Regions from separate parts of the Exiguobacterium sp. s143 genome, predicted to be linked through region 1. Evidence: riboswitches for the same ligand, from Rfam matches in the RefSeq annotation. Region 1 holds a riboswitch; the other holds the start of a gene.
The links. Region 1 has a riboswitch for FMN ahead of ribD (bifunctional diaminohydroxyphosphoribosylaminopyrimidine deaminase/5-amino-6-(5-phosphoribosylamino)uracil reductase RibD). Riboswitches for the same ligand answer to the same signal wherever they lie in the genome.
Positions count from the first base shown of each region.

Region 2: it holds a riboswitch for FMN, as region 1 does, so the genes downstream of both, KNQ03_RS05855 (ECF transporter S component) here and ribD (bifunctional diaminohydroxyphosphoribosylaminopyrimidine deaminase/5-amino-6-(5-phosphoribosylamino)uracil reductase RibD) in region 1, are expected to answer to the same signal.

Region 1 is NZ_JACSMX010000001.1:1,501,109-1,504,985, reverse strand. Features, by position in the region: gene KNQ03_RS07810 (M20 family metallopeptidase) at 1-1,009, shown strand, start outside; FMN riboswitch at 1,193-1,337, shown strand; gene ribD (bifunctional diaminohydroxyphosphoribosylaminopyrimidine deaminase/5-amino-6-(5-phosphoribosylamino)uracil reductase RibD) at 1,497-2,537, shown strand; gene ribE (riboflavin synthase) at 2,522-3,148, shown strand; gene ribA (GTP cyclohydrolase II) at 3,148-3,877, shown strand, end outside.
Region 2 is NZ_JACSMX010000001.1:1,095,267-1,099,143, reverse strand. Features, by position in the region: gene KNQ03_RS05865 (NAD(P)/FAD-dependent oxidoreductase) at 1-751, opposite strand, end outside; gene KNQ03_RS05860 (YuzB family protein) at 844-1,077, shown strand; gene KNQ03_RS05855 (ECF transporter S component) at 1,154-1,720, opposite strand; FMN riboswitch at 1,876-2,018, opposite strand; gene KNQ03_RS05850 (HesB/IscA family protein) at 2,130-2,480, shown strand; gene KNQ03_RS05845 (NAD-dependent epimerase/dehydratase family protein) at 2,600-3,466, shown strand; gene KNQ03_RS05840 (GNAT family N-acetyltransferase) at 3,463-3,877, shown strand, end outside.

The DNA.
Region 1 (3,877 bases):
CGATACCGCATTCTTCGCGAAGAAATCGAGCGACCGACCAGGCGCAACGATTGCCTTTCTTGCTGAATACGATGCGTTGCCGGGTATTGGTCACGCGTGCGGTCATAATATCATCGGCACGACGAGCGTCGCAGCGGCGATCGCGCTCAGTAAAGTACTCGATGAAGTCGGCGGGAGTGTCGTCGTGCTTGGAACGCCGGCCGAGGAAGGTGGACCGAACGGTAGTGCGAAAGGCAGTTTCGTCAAACATCAGTTGCTGGAAGGGATCGATGCAGCCTTGATGGTCCATCCGTCGGGTCAAACACGGATCACGGGTTCTTCCCTTGCGGTCGATCCGCTCGACTTTGCCTTTACGGGTCGTCCGGCACACGCAGCGGCGTCACCGGAAGAAGGCATCAACGCCCTCGACGCTGTCATTCAACTCTTCAATGGAATCAATGCGTTACGTCAGCAATTACCGGACGATGTCCGGATTCACGGAATCATCACGCATGGAGGTGATGCGCCGAACATCATCCCGGAATACGCAAAAGCACGTTTCTTCATCCGGGCGACGACACGGGAACGATTGAATGCCGTCACGGAAAAAGTCAAAGCCGTCGCCCAAGGAGCGGCACTCGCGACTGGGGCGACACTTGACGTCATCGCCTTCCAAAATGAAGTCGATAACCTCGTCTTCAACCGGACGTTCGACCGTCTGTTCCAAGAAGAAGCAGAATCGCTTGGTGAAAAGGTCCACTTAGACGAACGACCGGGTCTTGGCTCGACGGATGCCGGTAACATCAGTCAAGTCATTCCGACGATCCATCCGTATATCAAGATAGGTCCGGATGATCTCGTCGCGCATACGGAAGCATTCAAAGAAGCGGCTCGTTCAGAAGCTGGAGATGAAGCATTGATCACGGGGGCGAAAATCCTCGCTCGGACAGCGCTTCGCGTCCTCGCTGATGAACGGACGCGCGGGGCGATCGCTCAAGAATTCCACGATCGGAAGAACGGATATTTATAAGCGGAAAACAACGACTGGATGCACTGCTATCAGGTGCTCCGGTCGTTTTTGAGATGCAGTTGATCACGAATTGGTGATGGGTGACAGAATTGGAGCGAAATCAAAAAAGAGACAAGACAGAAGCATTTGCGCTTTGTTTTCTTGAAAAAGATATGCTAGGCTAAAATTGTATAACTCAATAATCCAGTTCTTCGGGGTAGGGTGAAAATCCCAACCGGCGGTGATGCGATCGATTGATCGACGAGCCCGCGACCTGTGATGTACGCATCATGGCTGACTTGGTGAGATTCCAGGGCCGACGGTAAAGTCCGGATGGGAGAAGAACGAAACGACACGATTCAAGCCGTTTTCTGAAAAAATGTTTTCAGGAGATGGTCTATTTCTGCATGAAAAAATGCAGGGAGCGAACCGTGTATTTCGTGAACCCTTCTATACAGACGCCCCTTTTTCAAGGGGCGTCTTTTTTCATTTGAAAGGAGTGAACGCGATGTCACAGATGATGAGTTATGCCATGCAATTAGCACAAATGTTACACGGACAAACAAGTCCGAATCCAAGTGTCGGCTGTGTCATCGTCAAACAAGGACGCATCATCGGCTTCGGTGCGCACCGGTTTGCCGGTGGTCCGCACGCAGAAGTCGAAGCCTTACGGATGGCAGGAGAAGCCGCCCGCGGTGCCGATCTTTACGTGACGCTCGAGCCATGCAATCATCATGGCAAGACGCCACCATGCACGGAAGCGATTCTACAAGCAGGAATCAAACGAGTCTTCGTCGCAACGGAGGACAAACATGCGATCGTCGCTGGTTCCGGAATCAAACGGCTACAGGACGCGGGAATCGAAGTCGAGGTTGGCCTGTTACGCCATGAGGCAGAAGCTCTCTACACGGAATTCTGGAAGACGATCGAACGAAAACGCCCGACCGTGACCGTCAAGATCGCTCAGACGATGAACGGGATCGCGGCGACAGGTGAACAGCGCTGGATCACGTCAGAAGAAGCACGCGCGAACGGTCGTGCTCTGCGAGGTCGCCATGATGCGATCCTCGTCGGCAGTGAGACGGTCCTCGTCGATGATCCGGCACTAACGTTACGCGCGTCGTCAGGCATCGAGCCGATTCGGGTAATCGTCGATCGTCGTGGTCGGGTCCCGGAGACGGCCCAAGTTTTCCGTGATGGTAAAAATCCAACCTACTGGCTGACGAGTGTTCCTCGGATTAGTCACGATCAGGTGACGGTTCTCGTTGGTGAGTATGAGACGCCGGAAGCGATTTTGAAACGCTTATACGAACAAGACATCCGCAGTGTTTTGATCGAAGGTGGACCGACGATTCAAGCCGCTTTCCTTGAGGCAGATCTCGTTGACCGAATCGAAGTCTACCAAGCCCCATCGATTTTTGAAGGCGATGCGTGGAATAGTCAACACGATATCGAAGATCGTTTTCAAATCGACCAGGTTGAGACGGTTGGACCGGATCTCCATCTGACGTACATCCGAAAGGAGGAGACGACATGTTCACCGGATTGATTGAAGAAGTCGGAACATTAAAACGAAAGATCCCGCGACCGAACGGGTTAGCGCTTGAAATTGAGGCGCACCAGGTACTCGAAGGAACGAAGATCGGGGATAGCATCGCCGTCGACGGGATTTGTTTGACGGTCACGTCGATGAGTCCGACCGGTTTCACAGCAGATGCCGTCCATGACACGATCCGTTCGACGGCACTCGGCACGTACCGCGTCGGAAGCCCATTGCAACTCGAACGGGCGATGCCGGCAGACGGTCGCTTCGGTGGCCATTTCGTCAGTGGACATATCGACGGAACAGCGCGGCTGATCAGTCGGCGACCGGATGGAGAAGCGATGGTCTATACGTTTGATGTCGGATCGTGGCAAAAGTATTGTATTCCGAAAGGCTCGATCGCGATCAACGGCACGAGCCTGACGTTGCAACGCGTCACGCCGGAAACGATCTCGATTTCATTGATTCCGCACTCACGTCAAGTGACGACGTTTGATCGATTGGCAAGCGGCGCAGTCGTCAATATCGAGTGTGACATGATGGCGAAACATCTCTATCATTTCACGCAGCATGAGAAGCAGACGGACTGGGCAGCATTCTTAGGAGGCGACATGTAATGAACGGATTCGACTTGATTGAAGACGCGATAGAAGATTTGAAGAACGGACGACCGATCATCGTCTGCGATGACGAGGATCGTGAGAATGAGGGCGATCTCGTCATGCTCGCAGAACATGCGACACCGGAAAACATCAACTTCATGATCACATACGGAAAAGGACTCGTCTGTGTACCAGTCAGTCCGCGGATCGCACAGCGACTCGAACTTGCTCCGATGACAGCGAATAATACAGATCCACATGGAACGGCATTTACGCTCAGCATCGATCATGAAGAGGCAAAGACCGGCATCAGTGCTGAGGAACGGTCGCTAACGATTCAGCGGATGCTGACGGATGGACCGGAACGTTTCAAACGACCGGGTCACATCTTCCCATTGATCGCAAAAGAGGGCGGTGTCCGGGAGCGACGTGGACATACGGAAGCGGGTGTCGATCTTGCCCGTCTTGCCGGTAGCGATGAGATCGCCGTCATCTGTGAAATCATTAAGGAAGACGGCACGATGGCACGGGTCGATGATCTACTTCTCTATAAGGAAGAACATGATTTAAAACTGATTACGATCGAAGCACTCGTCGCGTATCTTGAGCGACCGTTGAAGCGGGAGGCGGAAGTGTTGCTTCCGACGACGTTCGGAGCCTTTCGGATGATTGGCTATACGACACAAGATAAGAAAGAACATGTCGCTGTCTTATCCGGTGAAGCGCACGACGGGATGCTCGTCC
Region 2 (3,877 bases), 410 kb from region 1:
TCAATTTGATCCGACCACCACTGTCTGCAGCAAAGCCGAGATCACGAACGACTTTGACCGGTTGCGTACCTGCCGTCCAAATCGTCAAGTCCGACGGGTACGTATCGTCGCCGTTACGCACGTCGTCCGCTGTGACGAGCGTGACGTTCGAATTGTTGATGACTTCCACGTCATGCTCCTCGAACCATTCCTGGACGTAAGATGAGACTTTGTCGGATAAGAATGACAAGACGGATGGACCGCGGTCGAACAAACGAATCGTCAAATCCTTCCGGCTCTCGTGCAGTTCACTGGCGAGTTCGACACCAGATAGACCAGCACCGACGATCGAGACGACGGACCCCGGTGACAGACCACAGATCGCTTGCTGTGTCTTTCGAGATTCTTCAAGTGTCTGGATGCTGTATGTAAACTCTTGAGCACCCGGAATGTTGTGGTATTTATCCTCGCAACCGAGGGCGATGATCAAGTCATCATAGAATAATTCAGATCCGTCCTGCAGGTGGACCGTATTCGTCTCTGGTGAAATTTTAATGACATGTCCATATTTATAAGTAAGATGTTTCCCCTCCGGAAATTCAATCCGGACATCCCGATCTGATAATGTACCTGCTGCGAGTGCGTAATATTCCGTTTTGAGTGCGTGGTACGGTAGACGGTCGACGAGCGTGACGGCAACTTCCTCGTCCTTGAATCGCTCACAAATCCGCATTCCACCATATCCTCCGCCGAGTACGACCAATTGCTTCATAACGTAAAATCCCCCTTAGTTCCCCTAAATCAGTCTGACCTTGTATAATACGACATGAGGCAGGTCGTTTCCTGCTTGAAGGAGGAAAAAAAGTGAATCCGATTATTGAATTTTGTATCAGTAACTTAGCGGCTGGTACACAGGTCGTCATGGAGCAACTCGAACGTGACCCGAACGTCGACGTCGTCGAATACGGTTGCCTCGGCTATTGCGGCATTTGTTCGCTTGATCATTTTTGTCTCGTTGATGGTGAGACGGTCGTAGGCGAGACGCCGGAAGAGTTGCTTGAAAAGATTTACCTAAAAATCGAAGAGAATGAGCTGTGAGCACGGACAGCCAAAAAATCCCCTCGTTCGTCTGAACGAGGGGATTCGTGTCCGTCAGCGGGCGCAGCTTTTCGGATCAGGCAGATTGTTGACGGCGCATCATCCATGGTCGTAGTTTCAAGAACAACGGAATGAAGAGTGCCGAGATGAACAACGCCTTGATGACGTTAAACGGTAAGATACCGGCTGTGATCGCTGTCCATTTGACAGCTGGATCCGCCATGTAGTCCATACCGAGGAACCATGCATACGCTGGAAGGATCAAGATATAGTTGAGAATCGCAAGACCGAGTGCCATCGTGATCGTACCAGCGACGAGACCAGTTGCGAGACCTTGTGTTGATTTCTTTTTATGGTAGAACCAGCTAACAGGAAGCACGAATGCGACGCCAGCAGCGAAGTTCGCGAATTCTCCGACCGGAACACCACTTCCGCGGAAGATGTAGTATAGCACGTTCTTCAGTGCTTCGACGATGACACCTGCGACCGGTGAGAACATGATCGCTGCGACGAGAGCAGGAACATCACTGAAGTCAATCTTCAGATAGTTCGGTAAGAACGGTAGTGGAAAATTGATAAGCATAAGAACAAATGAGATTGAACCTAACATTGACAGAGTGACCATTTTTTGTGTGCGTTTCATACGAGTATTGTCTCCTTTTGCTCGTTCCTCTCGATGAAGTATTGGCATGACTGCGTCCATAAAGAAACCCCTATTGATGAGATCAACAGGGGAGAAGTCCGCATTAAATAAACCTAATCGATTATTGCAAAAATCGATCAAATTCAAACTCATGCCGCCATCTTCTCCCATCCAGACTGTACTGTCGGCTCCTGAATTACACAGAATCAGCAAATAGCGCCCTATTCGCTCGCGGGCTTCAACTCAAGAAGAGTTGTTTACCGCCGGTCGGGAATTTCACCCTGCCCTGAAGATGGAACGATTATTTTGTTGTACATACCATTTATACAACGAATTCAAGATAGTTTCAAGCAACTAGGTTTCGATTCGCTCAGAAGTTGCGTATACTAAAGAAAAGGAAGGTGATGACATGATCCATTTAACGGAGGCAGCAGCGCTACAAGTCCAGGACATGATGGCGCAGGCACCAGCAGATGAACGGAATCTTCGGATGCTCGTCCAAGGTGGTGGATGTAGTGGTCTGTCGTACGGAATGGGATTCGACCAACAGAAAGAAACGGATCTCGTTTTCGAACAGCACGGCGTGACCGTCATCGTGGACGAAAAAGATTACCCGGTCGTCAAAGGACTGGAAATCGATTATAAACAGTCGATGCTCGGTGGCGGATTCACAATCACGAATCCGAATGCCATCGCAACATGCGGTTGCGGGACATCGTTCCGGACGGCAACGAATGCCGGGACACCGGGTGGCTGTTAATGAATCCAATCGTGGACATCGTCCACGATTTTTTTTATTGCTCTTATACAGGAGACCTGTTCAGTTGACTCGAAATATTTAAGAGAGTGAATGCTACTACGAACAGGGAGGGCTTCAGGATGAGAAAAGTATTGATCTTCGGGGGAACGCGCTACTTCGGACGCCGGCTTGCGATTCGCTTAGCCGATTCGGGAGATGACGTGACAATCGTCACACGCGGCGAGCATACGCCACCGGTCGCGAAGGGCTTGACATTCTTTAAAGGGGACCGGACGTCAAGTAGTACGATGAAGGACTTAAGCCAACAGCACTGGGATGTCATTTATGACAACATTTGCTTCACGCCGTATCAAGCCAAGCTTGCGATCGACGCGTTTGAAGGAAAAGTCGGGCGTTACGTGTTGACGTCGACGATGTCTGTCTATGAAGACGGTGGTGCGAATATCACGGAGCGTGCCTACAATCCGTTTCCCGGGAAATATGAGCTTGAGAAGGAACATGGATATGGCGAAGGGAAACGCCAAGCGGAGAGTTATTTCTTCCAACGGGCGACGTTCCCAGTCGTTGCGGTCCGTTTTCCGGTCGTCCTCGGACCAGATGACTATACGGAGCGACTCGTCTTTCATATCAAGCGGGCGCTTGACGGTCGTCCGATCGTTGCCGAAAACACATACGCGAAGATGGGGTATATCTCAAGTTACGAAGCTGCTGCCTTTCTTGAGTGGTGTGGTCGTTCGGAACTGACCGGACCAATCAACGCTGCAAGTGACGGTGTCTTATCAATTCAAGACCTAGTGGATAAGATCGACCGCGTTGCGGGAACGACGAGTCAACTCGTTGCAAAAGGAGAGGATGAATCGCCGCTTGCGCCAGAACGCGATTTCTATATGGATACGACAGCTGCGAAACAAGCGGGCTATCTGTTCCAACATGTCGATGACTGGCTCGATCGTTTGATTGAAGAGGAGGTGCGCAATCACCAATGATGCAGTTGATGAAACCAGCTCTTGCGTGGGAGACAGAGTATCGTGCCTTTTTAGAAGACTGGCGAGAGTCGGGCGAAACGATCGTGCCGGAAGCAGTCGGAGACACATATGAACCACTGGGCGCTTATTTTGCGGAACTGAAGGAAATGGAGACAACAGTCAGACCGGGTCTTGTCACCCATTCGACGTACTGGATGGTCGACGGGCAACGAATCGTCGGTGCGCTGAACTTCCGGCATGACTTGACGGAGAACTTGAAGTTGTACGGCGGACACATCGGATACGGCATCCGACCATCCGAGCGTCAGAAAGGATATGCGACGACCGGACTCCGTTTAGCGCTAGAAGAAGCACGGCAACGTGGACTCGATCAAGTGCTGTTGACGTGTGGCGTTGATAATCTAGCATCTC